DNA from 3 places in the Variovorax sp. VaC1 genome. Region 3 is predicted to be linked to each of the others. Evidence: predicted binding sites of a transcription regulator. Region 3 holds the regulator's gene; each other region holds the start of a gene.
What was found. Region 3 encodes LexA, which represses DNA repair genes until DNA is damaged. Its sites were predicted from a motif close to ACTGTATNNNNATACAGT; they were not measured.

Region 1: the regulator LexA is predicted to act here: its motif matches at 3,004-3,021, upstream of ACGLHS_RS01545 (PA0069 family radical SAM protein).
Region 2: the regulator LexA is predicted to act here: its motif matches at 3,936-3,953, upstream of recA (recombinase RecA).

Annotation. Positions count from the first base shown of each region.
Region 1 is NZ_JBIGLT010000001.1:312,431-318,305, forward strand. Features, by position in the region: gene ACGLHS_RS01525 (SRPBCC domain-containing protein) at 1-711, opposite strand, end outside; gene ACGLHS_RS01530 (class I SAM-dependent methyltransferase) at 795-1,751, opposite strand; gene ACGLHS_RS01535 (thiol-disulfide oxidoreductase DCC family protein) at 1,824-2,258, opposite strand; gene ACGLHS_RS01540 (GbsR/MarR family transcriptional regulator) at 2,319-2,924, opposite strand; gene ACGLHS_RS01545 (PA0069 family radical SAM protein) at 3,046-4,140, shown strand; gene ACGLHS_RS01550 (efflux transporter outer membrane subunit) at 4,091-5,587, opposite strand; gene ACGLHS_RS01555 (efflux RND transporter periplasmic adaptor subunit) at 5,584-5,875, opposite strand, start outside.
Region 2 is NZ_JBIGLT010000005.1:259,053-264,927, reverse strand. Features, by position in the region: gene ACGLHS_RS21210 (biotin--[acetyl-CoA-carboxylase] ligase) at 1-803, shown strand, start outside; gene ACGLHS_RS21205 (sporulation protein) at 809-1,006, shown strand; gene ACGLHS_RS21200 (sensor histidine kinase N-terminal domain-containing protein) at 1,086-2,528, opposite strand; gene ACGLHS_RS21195 (response regulator transcription factor) at 2,644-3,318, opposite strand; gene ACGLHS_RS21190 (MarR family winged helix-turn-helix transcriptional regulator) at 3,385-3,870, opposite strand; gene recA (recombinase RecA) at 4,016-5,128, shown strand; gene recX (recombination regulator RecX) at 5,190-5,651, shown strand; gene ACGLHS_RS21175 (SRPBCC family protein) at 5,632-5,875, shown strand, end outside.
Region 3 is NZ_JBIGLT010000003.1:435,258-441,132, forward strand. Features, by position in the region: gene ACGLHS_RS14150 (3-hydroxyacyl-CoA dehydrogenase) at 1-88, opposite strand, end outside; gene ACGLHS_RS14155 (MFS transporter) at 203-1,378, opposite strand; gene ACGLHS_RS14160 (D-2-hydroxyacid dehydrogenase family protein) at 1,439-2,446, opposite strand; gene ACGLHS_RS14165 (hypothetical protein) at 2,537-2,917, opposite strand; gene lexA (transcriptional repressor LexA) at 3,056-3,739, opposite strand; gene ACGLHS_RS14175 (asparaginase) at 3,813-4,775, shown strand; gene adk (adenylate kinase) at 4,809-5,465, opposite strand; gene kdsB (3-deoxy-manno-octulosonate cytidylyltransferase) at 5,602-5,875, opposite strand, start outside.

The DNA.
Region 1 (5,875 bases), on a different contig from region 3:
CTGCACCTGGCGCACGCGGCCTTCGGGCGCATCGACGGTCACGCCGGACACCGGCATCGGCACGCCGATGCGGTAGGCCCAGGCATCACCGACTTCGCTCGGGCGGATGTCGCGTGCGTCGTTCAGCTCGTGCCACACGCGCTCGGCCGGCGCGGCAACGAAGAGCGTGCGCGAGGTGTAGGAGAACTGGTCGGGGTCGGGCAGTTGCGGCTCGATGGCGCCGAGCACCAGCGGCAGCATCGCGAAGCTGTACAGCGCCGGCTTGGGCCAGTTGGTGATGCGGCACACGATGCCCATCGCCAGCCCACCCACGCTGCCCATGATGGCGAACAGCGGGATGATGACGATCGCGCAGATCAGGCCTTCGATGAAGACCGCCAGCGTGCCGGTGACGAACAGCGCGGTCGAGACCCAGGGCGCCCAGAGGTAGTAGCCCCAGCTGCGCCGCTCGATGCGCTCGGCCATGTAGACAGTGACCGCGCCGCAAAGCGAGGGCACGAAATAGACGAAGGCGCCGAGCATCGGCGAGAAGCGATGGCCCGGTCCGCCGCTGAAGACAATGCGCAGCAGCAGTGCCACCGCCGCGCCGACCAGCAGGGGCCAGAACCAGGCGAAAGGCATGCGGCGCCGCGGTGTTTCGTCCGGCTCGCCGTTTTCAGTCGTGGCCGGTGCCAGTTCGGACAGCCGGGTTTCTTCGGGTTCGGTGCTCATGGAATCTTCTTCTCCTCGATGCGCTTGCTTGTTCGGTCGTTTGCTTGTGTCGTCTGCGACGTCTTGCGTGCCGGGGTTCGTTGTCAGGCGCTGCGCGTGGCCGTCACCATGCCGTAGTCGAAGTCGCGCCAGAACATGCCCAGTGCCAACGCACAGTAGCTCGCCACGATGTGCTTGCGGCGCCAGGGGCTCAGGCGGCCGCGCGCCTTCCAGAGTTCAGCGAGCGTGAAGCGTGTGGCCAGCACGGGAATGTGCAGCGCACTGGGCGCGATGCGCCAGCGCAGCGACTTGAATTGAATGTCCTCGAAGCCGTTGTTGCGCAGCGCGGCCATGAAGTCTTCGCGCATGGCCAGCGTCGGCACGGCCCAGCTGTCGGCCCACAGGCGATGCAGCCAGCCGGCGATGCGGCCGGGCTTCTTGCGCAGCAGGAAGCCATCGACCACCACCAGCCGTGCGCCGGGCTTCAGCAGGCGCGCGGCCTCGCGCACGAAGTCGGCCTTGGCCGTGCCTTCGGCGTAGCAGGCGCTTTCAAGGGCCCAGGCGCCATCGGCCTGCGCGGCGGGCAGGCCGGTGCGCGTGTAGTCGGCTTCGATGTGCGCGACGCGATCGGCCACGCCGGCCCGGGCGTCGAGCCGTGCGGCGATGCCGTTCTGCACCGGCACGTTGGTCACGGTGACCGCGTAGAGCGAGGCGTCGTCGCCGACCAGCGTGCGCGCGGTGGCGCCGGCGCCGCAGCCCAGGTCGAGCACGCAGCGGCGCTGCGAGGGGTTCGCCGATGCATCGAGCCTGAGCGCGCGGCCGACCGTGCGGCTCATCTCCACCAGCATGCCTTCGCGCCGCAGCGGGTTGAGGCCCGCGCGCCAGAAGCCGAAGTGCATGTTGTAGCTCGGGCTCCATGCGCTGTAGTCGACGGCAACCTCGGTGAAGTAGGTTTGCGTGTCTTCACGCGTGATCGCCGACAGGGCCGGCGAGGCCATCGCGGGGCGTGCCACGTCGGGTGCACCGGGCATGCGGAAGTCGGGCTGGAAGACGTTGGGCATCGAGGCTCCTTCGGACGTTGGTTTCTTGTGATTTCCTGGGGGTGTGACAGCGTGATTCGTGCGTTCTCTTTTTCAGACGCGGCAGTTGTCGTCGTCGGCGCAGGTGACTGGTGCGACGGCGCCGCGCCCCACGAGCCGCGCAATGAGCCAGCGCGGCAGCCGGTAGCGGTTGCGCGCGAGCCCGGCATAGGCGCGGTCGGCCAATGCCCCGACGACCGGCAGGTCGAGCAGGAAGCCGCCAGCCGGCAGGCCCACCGCCGTGCGGCAGGCGCGAATGGCCGCGACGCCGGACAGCACGCGGCCGCTGGCATCGACCGCGTGCATTGCCGTCATCAGTGCTTCGCGCGGGGCCGGGCCGCCGCAGAAGCCGGCGGGTGAGCAGTCGACGAGGTCGAGCCGGCCGGCTGCGTCACGCGCCTTCATCGCACCCATCTCGGCCACGCAGAGCGGACAGGTGGCGTCGAAATAGACGGTCAACGGGTAGGTGGCGAGGGCTGCGCGAGGCATGGTGTTCTTTGTTCTCGATATTTCAGTCAAAACAGAAATAAATGGGCAAAAAAAGAGACCTCAGATCATCGGCAGGCTGGCGTGGTGCGCGTCGGGGTCATCGCCCTTGTCGCCCTTGCCGCCGCTCTTGTCGGTGGCTGCCGCGTCCCCGCGCACGAACCGCTGCACGCTGGCGCCCAGCGTCAGCACCTTGTCGAGCGTGCCGGGCGACAGCCGCAGCATTTCGTCGGCCCAGGTGGCGAGCTTGTCCATCAGTTCCATGGTGGAGCGGATGCGGTCTTGCGCGTCGGCCGGCTCCTTCTGGAAGTCGGGGCTGGACACCAGCTCGCGCAGCACGCGCACGGTGGGGTCGAACTCGCGCTCCTTGCGCTCACGCACGACGGTGCGGAACAGCTCCCACACGTCGACGCTGGTTTCGAAGTAGTCGCGCCGGTCGCCCATGGTGTGCGTGATGCGCACGAGGTTCCAGGCCTGCAGCTCTTTCAGGCTGTTGCTGACGTTGGAGCGCGCGACGCCCAGTGTCTCGGACAGCTCTTCGGCGTGCATCGGCTTGCCATGGGCGAAGAGCAGGGCGTGGATCTGCGAGACGGTGCGGTTGACGCCCCACATGGACCCCATTTCGCCCCAGTGCAGAACGAACTTGCGTTGAATGTCGGTGAGTTCCATGCCCGCAAGTCTAGGATTTCCTAAATTTCTGTCAAGAGAGAAATGTAAAAACAGGATGGCGCCGATGGATTGGTGGAATACTGTATGAATAAACAGTAAATTCCACTCCAAAGGATTTGCCATGCCCGCTGCCCAGGTTCCCATCCACATCATCAAGGGCCGTGGTGCGGCCACGCGGCTGGCGCACCGTTTCTCGAAGGACGAGCGCAATGCCTTCGACGACGGCTGGGGCACGCTCGAAGAAGGCGCGGCCGAAGCCGAAGAGCTGATGCCCCTCGCGACCGAGGTGCGCTTCGAGGACGTGAAGTCGGTGCTTACCGAAAACGAATCGCCCGACATCTACTTCGACCGCTCGCTCAACCCGTATCGCGGTTGCGAGCACGGCTGCATCTACTGCTTCGCGCGGCCCACGCACAGCTACCTGAACCTCTCGCCCGGCCTCGACTTCGAGACCAAGCTGATCGCCAAGCGCAACATCGTCGAGGTGCTGCGCGCCGAACTCGGGCGCAAGAACTACCGGCCGAGCCAGATCGCCATCGGCACCGCCACCGATTGCTACCAGCCCATCGAACGCGAACTTCGGCTCACGCGTTCGGTCATCGAGCTGCTGAAAGAAGTGCGACACCCCTTCGCGCTGGTCACCAAGTCGAGCGCGATCGAACGCGACCTCGACCTGATCGCACCCATGGCCGCCGAGCACCTGGTCGCCGTGTACATCACGATCACCACGCTCGACGGCGAACTGGCCCGCAAGCTGGAGCCGCGCGCGGCCGCGCCGCACCGGCGCCTGCGCACCATCCGCACGCTGGCCGAGGCCGGCGTGCCGGTGGGCGTGAGCGTGGCGCCGCAGATTCCCTTCGTCACCGAAGACATGGAGCATGTGCTCGAAGCGGCGTGGGAGGCCGGCGCGCGCCGCGCCTTCTACACGGTGGTGCGGCTGCCGTGGGAGGTGGCACCGCTCTTCAAGGAGTGGCTGGCGTTGCACTACCCGCAGCGCGCGGACCGCATCATGGCGCGCATCCACGAGATGCGCGGCGGCAAGGACTACGACGCCGACTTCGCCACGCGCATGAAGGGCAGCGGCCTGTGGGCCGACCTGATCCACCAGCGCTTCCAGAAGGCGACGAACCGGCTGGGCTTCAATCGCGAGCGGATTCCGCTCGACCTCACCGCGTTCCGACCACCTGGCGCTGTTGGGCAGGGCAACCTGTTCTAGCGTCCGCCGTGGCACCGGATTCAGCGGCTGCACCGGGGTCGCACCAGTCGCCACCGAGCGCCTTCACGAGGAACACCGAGGTCAGCAGGCGCTGGCCTTGCAACTGCGCGGCCTGGCGCTCCACCGTCAGCAGCGACTGCTGTGCGGTGATCACGTCGAGGTAGGTCGACGCACCGCCTTCGTAGCGGCTGGTCGCCATGTCGAGCACGCGGCGGGCCGCAGCCACCGCCGACTGCGCCTGGGTGTTGGCGCGGTCGAGCGCCGACAGGCCCGTGATGCCGTCTTCGACCTCCTGCATGGCCGTCAGCACCGTGCGGCGGTAGTTGCCGACCGTGGCGTCGTAGCCGGCCTTGGCAAAGTCGACGTTCGCGCGCACGCGGCCGCCGTCGAACAGCACCTGTGTGGCCGACACGCCGACCGACCACAGCAGGCTGGGGCCGTTGAACAGGCTTTCGATCAGGCGGCTGTCCACGCCCACGGTCGGCGAGATCATGAAGCTCGGATAGAAGGCCGCGGTGGCCACGCCGATCTGCGCATTGGCGGCGGCCATCGCGCGCTCGGCCGAGGCCACGTCGGGCCGGCGCTGCAGTATCTCGGAAGGCACACCCAGTGGCACCGCTGGCGGGCTGATCGCACGCAGGTCGACCGGCAGCGCGAAGCTCGGCGCCGGCGTGCCCGTGAGGGTGGCGAGCGCGTGCTCGTACTGCGCGCGCTGCTTCTTCAGCACATCGACCTGCGTCAGCGTGGTTTCGAGCAGCGACTGCTGCTGCGCCACGTCGAGCCCCGACACCGCGCCCAGGTCATGGCGCGCCGTGACCAGCTCCAGCGCGCGGCGCTGCAGGCCGATGGAGCGTTCGACCACGTCGAGTTCGATGTCGGTCGAGCGCAGGTTGAAGTAGTTGCTGGCGACATCGGCACCCAGCAGCAGGCGCGTGTTTTCCAGGTCGGCTGCCGATTGCTCAGCCGAGGCCGTCGCGCCTTCGACGGTGCGCCGCACGCGCCCCGCCAGATCGACCTCGTAGCTTGCGTTGAGCGACACCGTGAAGTCGTTCTGCACCGTCGACGAGTTGGCGGTTGCATAGCTGGTCAGCGGCCGGTTGGCCGAAATCTTGAGCCGCGAGGCGCGCGTGCCCAGACCGAGCTGCGGGAACTGGCTGGCCTCACTGCCCGCGAGCGTGGCGCGTGCCTGTGCCAGCCGCGCGCTGGCAATCGCCAGCGTGGGGCTGCCGGCCAGTGCCTGTTCCTGCAGCGCGTCGAGCTGCGGGTCGCCGAAGCGCTTCCACCAGGGGCCCTTGTCGGCGCTGTCGTTGGGCGCACTCACGCGCCAGGGCTCTTCCAGTTTCCAGCTGACGGGCAGCGGGGTGTCGGGTGCCTTGTAGTCGGGGCCGACCGCGCAGCCTGCCGCGAGCAGGGCGGCCAGCGCCGTGGCGAGCAGGCGCGGTGTCACGCGGGGGCCTTGGGCGTGGGCGCCTTCGGGGCGGCAGCCGGTGCGGGCGCGTCGGGTGCGATGGCCACCACGTCGCCTTCGGCCAGCGAGTCGGAGGGGTTCAGCACCATGCGGTCCTTGCCGTCGAGTCCGTCGATCACCTCGACGTTCTCGCCATAGTTGCGGCCCAGCGTCACGGCCCGCAGGCCGACGCGGCCCTGCGCATCGACCACCGCGATGCGCGTGCCCTCGGCGCGGAACAGCAACGCGTTCGACGGCACCGTGAGCGAGCGGCTCGCGGCCAGCGGC
Region 2 (5,875 bases), on a different contig from region 3:
CCTCGGCCACCTGGTTCGAAGACCGGATCGCCGCATCCGTCACCCCGCTGCTGCCGGGCTTCACGGTCGAGGCCGTGGCCGAAATCGATTCTTCCAACACCGAGCTGATGCGCCGTGCGCGCGCCGGCCGCACCGAGCCCGTGCTGCTCGTGGCCGAGCGCCAGACCGCGGGGCGCGGCCGCCTCGGTCGCCCGTGGCAAAGCGCGCCGCAGCAGGAACCTGCCGCCTCGCTCACCTTCTCGCTGGGGTTGCCGCTGGCGCCCGCCGACTGGTCGGGCCTGTCGCTGGCCGTCGGTGTCAGCGTGGCCGAGGGCCTCGATCCCACGGGCGAACACAAGGTCGGGCTCAAGTGGCCCAACGATGTGTGGGTCAACGACCGCAAGCTGGTCGGCATCCTGATCGAGACCGCGATGCCGCACACCGCGCGGCAAGACGGGCAGCGCTATGTCGTGATCGGCATCGGCATCAACATCGGCGCGCGCGAAGGCGACGGCATGCGCACGCCGCCCGCGTGGATGCGCCAATGGCGGCCCGAGGCGAGCGCGCCCGAGGTGTTGCGCGAATTGGCCGAGCCGCTGGTGCGCGCTGTGCTGGCTTTCGAGGCCGGCGGCTTCGCGCCTTTTGCCGAACGCTTTGCTGCACGCGACGTGCTGCGCGGGCGCGAGGTGGCGCTGAGCGACGGCACTGCCGGTCTGTGCGAAGGCGTGGCCTGGGGCGGTGAGCTGCAGGTGCGCACCGACGCCGGCCTGCAGCTGATCACCAGCGACGAAGTGAGCGTGCGCCCTCGCGGCATGTCCTTCTGACGCGGATGAAGTTGCGCCTGGCACTCATCGTCTTGCTGCTGGCCAATGCCGGCTACTTCCTGTGGGCGCGCGGCGATCTCGTCGGCTTCGGGCTGGCGCCGGCCGGGCTCAACGAGCGCGAGCCGCAACGCCTTGCGCGGCAGATCCGGCCCGAGTGGCTGCAGATCCGCAAGGAACCCAAGGCCGGCGCGCCCGCACCCTGACCCACGTGGGTCATCGGGCCGCGCGCGCGAACATGCGCCGTGCCGGCCCTGTTCAGCGGGCCCTTCGCTTCGCTTCACGTCACTCCAGGTGCTCGCCCTCGAAGCGCACCGTGAAGAGCGCCCCCGGCGGGTGTTTGCCGGGATGCGCGTCCTCCAGCTTGACCTGCGCGCGGTGCTGGTTGGCGATCTCGCGCACGATCGGCAGCCCCAGCCCCGAGCCATCGGCCTCGTTGCCGAGCACGCGGTAGAAGGGCTCGAACACCAGCTCGCGGTCGGTCTCCGCGATGCCGGGGCCGTTGTCTTCCACCTGCAGCAGCAGCACATGGCCGAACGGGTCGGCCAGCACGCGCACGGTGATCCGGCCGGGCCGCTCGGGCGCCGAGGGCGTGTAGTTGAGCGCGTTGTCGACCAGGTTGCGCACCAGCTCTTTCAGCAGCGTCGGGTTGCCGTCGAACACCACGCCCGGCGCGCCCGCCTGTGCGCCTTCGTAGCCCAGGTCGATGCGCTTTTCGATCGCGCGCGGCACGGCTTCGCGCACCACCTCGATGGTGAGCCGCGCCAGGTCGCAGGGCTGCTGGTGCGTCATCGCGCTGGTGCCTTCGGCGCGCGCGAGCGACAGCAACTGGTTCACCGTGTGCGTGGCACGCACGCTCGCGCGGCCGATCTGCTTGAGCGACTGCTTCAGCTCGTCGGCATTGGCGCCTTCGCGCTGCGCCAGGTCGGCCTGCATGCGCAGGCCCGCCAGCGGCGTCTTGAGCTGGTGCGCCGCGTCGGCCAGAAAGCGTTTTTGCGTGTCGATGGAATCGTTGAGCTTGTTCAGCAGTTCGTTCACCGACGACACCAGCGGCACCACTTCGAGCGGCACGGAAGATTCGTCGAGCGGGCTCAGGTCGCCGGGCCGCCGCTCGCGGATGCGCGCCTCCACCACCGACAGCGGCTTGATGCCGCGCACCAGCGCCAGCCAGATCAGCAGCACCGCCAGCGGCAGGATGGCGAACTGCGGCAGCAGCACGCCCTTGATGATCTCGGCCGCGAGTACCGACTGCTTCTCGCGCGTCTCCGCCAGTTGAAGCAGGCTGGGCGGCACGTCCTCGCGGTCGCTGGCGATCCAGAGCGAGGCCACGCGCACCGGCTTGTCGTGGACCTCGCTGTTGTGCAGCAGCACGACGTTGGGCCCCGGCGGGTCGTCGACGTTGGGGTGCGGCAGGTCGCGCTCGCCGCTGAGCAACACACCGTGGCCGTCGACCAGCTGGTAGTACACATGGCCGGTGTCGTCGGCGCGAAGGATCTCGCGCGCCGATTGCGACAACGTGAACCGGGGCTCGCCCTCTTTCACCGTCACCAGTTCGGCCAGCGCCTTCACGTTGTGCTCGAGCGCCCGGTCGAAGGGCGCGTTGGCAATGCCCTGCGCCACCAGCCACGTGACGCCGATGCTCACCGGCACCAGCAGCAGCAGCGGCGTGAGCATCCAGTCGAGGATCTCGCCGAACAGGGAGCGCTGCGCGCGCTGGAAGAGCTTCACTTGGCGTGCCCCCAGGCCTTGCGCACTTCGTGCCGTTTCGCCAACCGCTCAGCGGGGGCAATGCCTGCGGCCCGGCGAAGCCGGTTGCACGGCATTTCCCGCACGCATGGGTACATCAGGACTGGATCTTTTCGAGGCAGTAGCCCAGTCCGCGAACCGTCGCGATGCGCACCGGCCCCTTCTCGATCTTCTTGCGCAGGCGGTGGATGTAGACCTCGATGGCGTTGAGGCTCACCTCCTCGCCCCATTCGCAGAGGCGATCGACCAGCTGGTCCTTGCTGACCAGCCGGCCGGCGCGCTGCAGCAGCACTTCGAGCAGGCCGAGTTCGCGCGCCGACAGCTCGATCATCTTGCCGTCGATGGTGGCCACGCGGCCGGCCTGGTCGTAGACCAGCGGGCCATGGCGGATCGCGTTGCTGGTGGTGCCCATGCCGCGCCGCGTGAGGGCGCGCACGCGCGCTTCGAGCTCCTGCAGGCTGAAGGGCTTGGCCATGTAGTCGTCGGCGCCGTGGTCCAGGCCCTTCACGCGTTCTTCCACGCTGTCGGCCGCCGTGAGCACCAGCACCGGCAGCTGCGAGCCGCGTGCGCGCAGGCGCTTCAGGATCTCGATGCCGTGCAGGCTGGGCAGCCCGAGGTCGAGGATCAGCAGGTCGAATTCGTCATGGGTCATGAGCGCGGTGTCGGCCTGCGAGCCGTTCGCCACGTGGTCGACCGCCGCGCCCGAAGTGCGCAGGCTGCGCAGCAGGGCATCGGCGAGCACCTGGTCGTCTTCGGCAATCAGAATTCTCATGCGCCACCTCCGGCCGGTTCAGGCGCCGCGCTGGCGCCGTTCACATTTGTCTCTCCCTGGCGGAGTCTAGCCCGCTGTGTAGGCTTCCAGTCCGATGGTTACCACGGTGGCAATGTCATCGCCGACGCTGCTGCGGAACTCGCGCTCGGCCTGCGTCACCGCGCTGCGGAAGGCATCGAGCCAGGCCAGCCCGTCGGCGGTGAACAGCACGCGGCGCGCGCGCGCATCGAGCGGATCGGGCCCGCGCGTGACCAGCCCCCAGGCCTCGCACTGGTCGACCAGTGCGCCCATCGCCTGCTTGGTCATGCCGGCGCTTTCGGCCAGCTCGGTCAGGCGCGAGCCCTCGCGCGCCAGGTGCCGCGTGATGTGGATGTGCGCGGCGCTTACCTGGGCGCGCGCGGCGAGGTTCGACAGGGCCAGGGGCACGTCGAGGTCGTGCGCCATCAGCGCCAGCACGCGCTCGTCGAAGCGGCGCATGGCGTGGCCCAGCAGGCGGCCCAGGTGCGTCTGTCGCCAGGCATCGGGATCGGTCGGGAAAGCGGCGTCGGCCATGGCGGGAAATGGTAAAGCAAACTGACCAAAAAATGGGTTTACTCAAATCCATGAGCCCCTACACTACTGTTCAAGCATCCAGCCTGTGGTTAAAAGCAGATGGATGAAACCCAACACAAACCGTTGATTTTCAAGGAGTTTCCACATGGACGCAGTCGTCAAGGGCGCAAGCATCTCGGTCGCCAACAGTGAAAAGGCCAAGGCCCTGCAGGCCGCGCTGGCCCAGATCGAAAAGCAGTTCGGCAAGGGCACGATCATGCGGCTCGGCGAAGGCGAGGCGCTGGAAGACATCCAGGTGGTCTCGACCGGCTCGCTGGGCCTGGACATCGCGCTGGGCGTCGGCGGCCTGCCGCGCGGCCGCGTCATCGAAATCTACGGCCCGGAATCGTCGGGCAAGACCACGCTCACGCTGCAGGTCATCGCCGCCATGCAGAAGCAGGCCGGCACCTGCGCCTTCGTCGATGCCGAACACGCCCTCGACGTGCAGTACGCCCAGAAGCTCGGCGTGAACCTGTCCGACCTGCTGATCAGCCAGCCCGACACCGGCGAGCAAGCCCTTGAAATCGTCGACTCGCTGGTGCGCTCGGGCGCCGTCGACCTGATCGTGGTCGACTCGGTCGCCGCGCTCACGCCCAAGGCCGAAATCGAAGGCGAAATGGGCGACTCGCTGCCCGGCCTGCAAGCCCGCCTGATGAGCCAGGCGCTGCGCAAGCTCACCGCCACGATCAAGAAGACCAACTGCATGGTCATCTTCATCAACCAGATCCGCATGAAGATCGGCGTGATGTTCGGCTCGCCCGAAACCACCACCGGCGGCAACGCGCTGAAGTTCTACGCCTCGGTGCGCCTGGACATCCGCCGCATCGGCACCATCAAGAAGGGCGACGAAGCCATCGGCAACGAAACCAAGGTGAAGGTGGTCAAGAACAAGGTGTCGCCCCCGTTCAAGACGGCCGAGTTCGACATCCTGTTCGGCGAAGGCATCAGCCGCGAAGGCGAGATCATCGACATGGGCGTCACCGCCAAGATCGTCGACAAGTCGGGTGCCTGGTACGCCTACAACGGCGAAAAAATCGGCCAGGGCCGCGACAACGCCCGCGAGTTCCTGCGCGAGAACCCCGAGCTGTCGCGCGAGATCGAGAACAAGGTGCGCGAGTCGCTGGGCATTCCGCTGCTGGCCGCCGATGCCGGCTCGGAACCTGAAAAGGCCGAGAAGCCTGCCAAGGCACCGAAGGCCGACAAGGCCGCCGAGCTGTAAGTTCGATGGCGCGGCCTCTTTGCGAATTTCGCGGGGCCGCGCGAACGACTTTTTTCTTCGAATGGCTTTCGGTGCCCCTTCCCTCAAAGGCCGCGCACTGCGCCTCCTGAGCCAGCGCGAGCATTCGCGCGCGGAGCTGGAGCGCAAGCTGGCCCGGCACGAAGAAGAGCCCGGTACGCTGGCGAAGGCGCTCGACGAGCTTGCCGCCAAGGACTTCATCAGCGAGCCGCGCGTCGTGGCCTCGGTGCTCAACCAGCGCGCGGCCCGCTCGGGCGCATTGCGGGTGCGCCAGGAACTGCAGGCCAAGGGCATCGCGCCCGAGGCCATCGCCGAGGCGGTGGCCGGCTTGCAAGACACCGAGGTCGAGCGCGCCACGGCCCTGTGGCGCCGCCGCTTCGACGCACCGCCCGCCGATGCGAAGGAAAGGGCCAGGCAGATGCGGTTCCTGATGGCGCGCGGCTTTTCGGGTGCTGTCGTGTCCAAGGTTCTCCGGAGCGACTTCGATGAAGCAGCAGACGAGTGAAACGCATGGCGCGCCCTCGCGCGTCATCACGCAGCGCGTGGCTTGCGATTGGCGCCGCGCATACAAGGTTGCTGCCGATCCGGCGCGCCTGCCCGAGTGGGCCAGCGGGCTTTCCAGGAGTGCGGTGCTGCCGCAGGGCGACTACTGGATCGTGCGCACCCCCGAGAGCGGCGATGCCCGCATGCGCTTTGCGCCGCCCAACGACTTCGGCGTGCTCGACCATT
Region 3 (5,875 bases):
CGCTGCCCGCCTGGGCGGCGATCTGGGTGATGCCGCGACCCATGGCGCCGGCGCCGATCACGCCGATTCGGGTGTAGTTCACTGTCATTGGATGAAGATTTTCGCTGGTTGGGTGGTATCCGTGGCTGCCGCGCGGGCGGGGAGCGAAGCGCGGCTGCAGGCTCCGATTTTGCAATTTCGCGCGGTCAGGGCGTGACGGGTCTTACGCGGGGGCGCGATTCGTGGCCGGCCGGTGGCTGCGGTCGATGGCCGTGCTCAGGGCAATGGCGATCAGCATCATTGCAAAGCCGACCCAGCTCATCCAGGTCGCCGCGTCGTTGGCCAGCAGCCAGCCGCCGAGCGCCGCGCCCACTGCCTGGCCGGTATAGATGCCCGAGCTGTTCAGCGCGACGGAGCCCGGCGCAAGGGCGGGCGCCAAGCCCACGAGGCGCGCCTGCTGGGCTGAATTGGTGGCAAAGCAGCCCAGGCCCCAGGGCACGAGCACCACGGCCAGCCAGGCCAGCGTGGAGGCCATCGGCCACAGCAGCAGGCTCAGCGCGATCAGCACGGTCGTGACCAGCACCATGCGCCCGGCACCGATCCGGTCGATGAAACGGCTGACCACCATGTTGCCGACCAGCCCGCAGGCGCCGAACAACGCCCACATCACGCTCAGCGTGGTGGCGTCGGCACCGAAGCCCTGCTTGAGGATCGGGCCGAAATAGCTGAAGAGCACGAACTGGCCGGCCCCTTGCAGCGCCGTGACCGAGACGATGCCCATCAACACCGGGCTGCGAAGCACGCGCGACCATGCGGCGGCGGTCAGCGCGGCCGGGCGGATGCCCTGGGGAAGGGTGAGCCAGACCGAGGCCGCGCTCACGACGCTCAGCGCCGAAATCGCCAGGAAGGCCATCCGCCAGCCCAGGTGGCCACCGATGAGCGCTCCGATGGGCAGGCCCAGCACCGAGGCCATCGACCAGCCCAGAAAGACAAAAGTCACGGCGCGTCCGCGCTGCTCGGGCGGCACGAGCATGCCGGCGCAGGCAGCGGCCTGGGGCGTGAAGATCGCGGGCGCGATCACGGTGAGCATGCGTACCGGCAGCAGGGCGGCAAAGCTCGGCATCAGCGCTGAGAGGACGTGCCCGGCGGCATACCAGAGCAGGGTGAGGGCCAGCAGCTGGCGGCGGTCCCAGCCCGCGACGGCCGCGGCCAGCAGCGGAGCGCCGATGCACATCACCGCGGCGGCGGCTGTGATCAGTTGGCCCGCAGTCGCGACGTTGACGGCAAGCGATGTGCTGATTTCATTGAGCGTGCCGGGCACGACCATCACACCCGTGCCGATCACGAAATTGCCGGCCAGCAGCGCCCAGAGGGCGCCCCGCGGCGCAGGCCGGGTCACTGAGTGACCTCAGCCTTTGGCTGCGGTATTCGCCTTGGGGCGGCCCGGCGGCTCATGAGCTCACCGGCGAACCTGCAGCGCGCCTGGATTCACGATGTTCGTGGGGTTGCCGTTGATGTAGCTCACGACGTTGTCGAAAGCCTGGCCGAAATAGCTCTCGTAGCTTTCCTGCTCGACGTAGCCGATGTGCGGCGTGCAGATGCAGTTTTCGAGGCGCAGAAGGGCGTGGCCCTGCAGCGGTGGTTCGCTTTCGAACACGTCGATGGCCGCCAGCCCAGGGCGTCCACGGTTGAGCGCGGCCAGCAGGGCGTCGGCCTCGACCAGTTCGGCACGCGAGGTGTTGACGAACAGTGCCGTCGGCTTCATGCGCGAGAGGTCTTCCAGCGTGACGAGGCCGTGGGTTTCTTCGTTGAGCCGCAGGTGCACCGAGAGCACGTCGGCCTGGGCAAAGAACTCGTGGCGGTTCTGTGCCACCTGGAAGCCGTCGGATCGCGCCTTGGCGCAGCTCGCTTCGCGACCCCAGATCACGACCTGCATGCCAAAAGCCTGGCCGTAGCGCGCGACCAGTTGGCCGATGCGGCCATAGCCCCAGATGCAGAGCGTCTTGCCCTTGAGCACCGAGCCGAGCCCGAAGTTGGGAGGCATCGAGGCCGACTTGAGCCCCGATTGCTGCCACGCACCGTGCTTGAGGTTGCTGATGTACTGCGGCAGCCGGCGCATGGCGGCCATGATCAGCGCCCATGTGAGCTCGGCAGGTGCCTGCGGAGAGCCGGTGCCTTCGGCCACCGCCACGCCACGCTCGGTACAGGCCGTGACGTCGATGTGGCCACCGACCCGTCCCGTCTGCGAAATGAGCTTGAGCTTGGGCAGCTTCTCGATGAGCTGGCGCGAGATCTGCGTGCGCTCGCGGATCAGCACGATCACATCGGCGTCCTTGAGGCGAACCGACAGTTGCCCGATGCCCTTCACCGTGTTGGTATAGACCTTGGCCGCGTACGCGTCCAGCTTGGCGGCGCAGCGCAATTTGCGCACGGCGTCCTGGTAATCGTCGAGGATCACAATGTTCATGGCGTGCCATTGTGCCTCGCAGCATTGGGATGTCTCCGCCGTGAACGTTTGGATACCCACCCCTGAAGGCGTTCTCAGGGGCGTCGAGGCTCAGTGCAGGTGTGCGGAACGAGGTGCCGGGACCATGCTTTCCGCAGCCTCGAGCGCCGCAAGGCGGTCGAGTTCAGCGCACACATCGGCCATCCGGCCCGAGATCACGACACGGTTGTTGGCGCGTTGCTGGCCGTGCCCATCGATCAGGCGAACCACACGCAGCGGTCGTGCCGGTGCGCTTGCTTGCGTCGTGGACGCAGAGGCATTGCCCGAGCGGGTGGTGCAGGCGGGACGGACCGCAACGTAACGCAGCCCGGCGGAAGTCTCGGCGTGGTCGAGCTTGTCGAGCCGGTGAGGGCGGCGGGCCGGGATCAGCCGGCTGGCGAGCGATTGCAGCGGCATCCAGAAATCAGCGATAGCGAGGAGGGCGATTCCCATGTGAACTCCAAAAAAGTATGAGGTTGAACACAGGCAGGATTTCTTGAATCGGCCGCGACAGGGTGATGGCGACTCTGCGCCATACGCCCGCCACCTGTTGCGGCCGGATGGGGTGCTGCTACAAGCAGGCCGTGGGGCCTACATCAGCATGGTGTTGCGGATGAGGCCGACCGCCAGGCCCTCGATTTCGAAGGGCTCGCCGGGCTGGACGATGATGGTCGGGTAGTCGGGGTTTTCGGCGTGCAGCTCGATCACCTGCTTGTTGCGCTTCAGGCGCTTGACCGTGACTTCGTCACCCAGGCGAGCGACCACGATTTGGCCGTTGCGTGCTTCCTTGGTGGCTTGCACGGCGAGCAGGTCGCCGTCCATGATGCCGGCGTCGCGCATCGACATGCCGCGCACTTTCAGCAGGTAGTCGGGCTGGCGCTGGAACAGCGTGTTCTCGACGTAGTAGGTTTGGTCGACGTGTTCTTGCGCCAGGATGGGCGAGCCGGCTGCGACGCGACCGATGAGCGGCAGCGCCAGTTGCGCCATGCCGGGCAGCGAGAGCGAGAACTGGCCGCCTTCGCGGTGGCGCGTTTCGTTGAGCGAACGCAGCGCATCACCCTTGAGGCGGATGCCGCGCGAGGTGCCGCTGACGAGTTCGATGACGCCCTTGCGGGCCAGCGCCTGCAGGTGCTCTTCGGCGGCGTTGGCCGACTTGAACCCCAGCTCATTGGCGATTTCGGCGCGCGTTGGCGGCGCTCCGGTGCGAGCGATGGCGCTCTGGATCAAGTCCAGGATCTGCTGCTGGCGGGCTGTAAGCTTCACGGCGAACTGCATATGTGGTTCCTTGCGGCACTGGCTATTTATCCAGTGCCTGTATTTTTAACCAGTTTTTAGAAGTTGACAAGCCATGGCCAATGCCCCTTTGCCCGAGTTGCGTCGCGTGGTGGTCCTGGGCACCGGCGGAACCATTGCCGGACGGGCTGCCAGCAGTGAAGACAACATCGGCTACACCGCCGGGCAGGTGGGTGTGTCCGACCTGTTGGGAGGCATCGAAGCGCCGGAAGGCGTGACGCTGGTGGCGGAGCAGGTGGCACAGGTTGACAGCAAGGACATGTCGTTCGACATCTGGCAGAAGCTCGCGCAACGCTGTGTGCATTGGCTGGCACAGCCCGATGTGGTGGGCTTGGTGATCACGCATGGCACCGACACGCTGGAGGAGACAGCGTTCTTCCTGCATTCGGTGCTCGCACCGACCAAGCCTGTGGTGTTGACCTGCGCGATGCGTCCCGCCACTGCGCTGGCCCCCGACGGGCCGCAGAACCTGCGCGACGCGATGGCGGTGGCGGCCGCGGACGGTGCCTACGGCGTGACGGTGGTTTGCGCGGGCACGATCCACAGTGGCGTGGACATTCAGAAGGTGCACACCTACCGGCTGGATGCCTTTGCATCGGGCGATGCGGGGCCGATCGGCTATGTGGAAGAGGGAGCGGTGCGCCGCGTCAGGGCATGGCCGGAGCGAGCGGCGAAGGCCTCGAAAGCCCTGGAGGTGCTCACGGCCCAATGGCCGCGTGTCGAGATTGTCATGAGCCATGCCGGCGCAAGCGGCGCGATCGTCGACGCACTGCTGCTGGCGGGGGGCGCAGAGCCTGTACGTGGATTGATTCTGGCCGCGACCGGCAACGGCACGCTGCACCATGCGCTGGAGACGGCGGCACTCAAGGCGCAAGACGAAGGGGTTGCCGTGCTGCGCGCCACGCGCTGCGCCAACGGGCGCATCCTGCCAAGGCCGGACGACCGGCTGCGCGATGCGGGCGCGCTCACCCCAGTCAAGGCGCGCGTCGCGCTGATGCTGGAATTGCTCGGCGTGTGAAGTAGCCGCCCCGGTGAAGGGCGGCTGCGTGAATCAGTTGCTCAACGCCGCGAGTGCGCGTTGCGTGATTTCGTCGACCGTGCCCACGCCCTTGATGGCGCGGTACTTCGGCGCGGCGGCCGGATCGGTTTTAGCCCAGGCCGAGTAGTAGTCGACCAGGGGACGCGTTTGCTGGCTGTAGACGTCGAGCCGCTTGCGTACGGTTTCTTCCTTGTCGTCCTCGCGCTGGATCAGCTCTTCGCCGGTCACGTCGTCCTTGCCCTCGACCTTGGGCGGATTGAACTTGACGTGGTAGGTGCGGCCCGAAGCAGGGTGCGAGCGGCGACCGCTCATGCGCTCGATGATGTCGCCGAAGGGCACGTCGATTTCAAGCACGTAGTCGAGCTTGACGCCTGCTGCCTTCATGGCATCGGCCTGGGGAATGGTGCGCGGGAAACCGTCGAACAGGAAGCCGCCGGCACAGTCTGCCTGCGCGATGCGTTCCTTCACGAGATTGATGATCAGGTCGTCGCTGACCAGGGCGCCGGCGTCCATGACGGCCTTGGCTTGAAGCCCCAGCGGCGTGCCGGCCTTGACGGCGGCGCGCAGCATGTCGCCGGTCGAGATTTGAGGGATGCTGTATTTCTGGCAGATGAAGGCCGCTTGCGTGCCTTTGCCCGCTCCGGGCGCGCCCAGCAAAATTAGTCTCATGGTGTCCTCGGACGGTTCTTAGATTTTGTGTCGCGCCAAGCGTCGGCCCCATGGCTGGGCAAGGCGGAGTTGCGTCGAGGATAGCACGCGTCCCGATGGGGATTTTCCCGCGTCTTCACTCGGGCGACACCCTGCCTCAGGGCTTGGGTTGCGCCGCAAAGACCGCGCGCACGCGTGCCAGGTCTCCGGGGGTATCGATGCCGGGTCCGGGCGCGACGTCGCTCACATGCACGGCGATGCGATGCCCGTGCCACAGCGCACGCAGCTGTTCGAGTGCTTCTGTCGCCTCGACGGGCGACGGCGGCAAGGACGGAAATTTGCGCACGAAGCCCGCGCGATAGCCGTAAATCCCGATGTGGCGCAGGGGCGCCGGCGAAGGCAGCACGGTTGGTGCCGCACCCTGGCTGGAG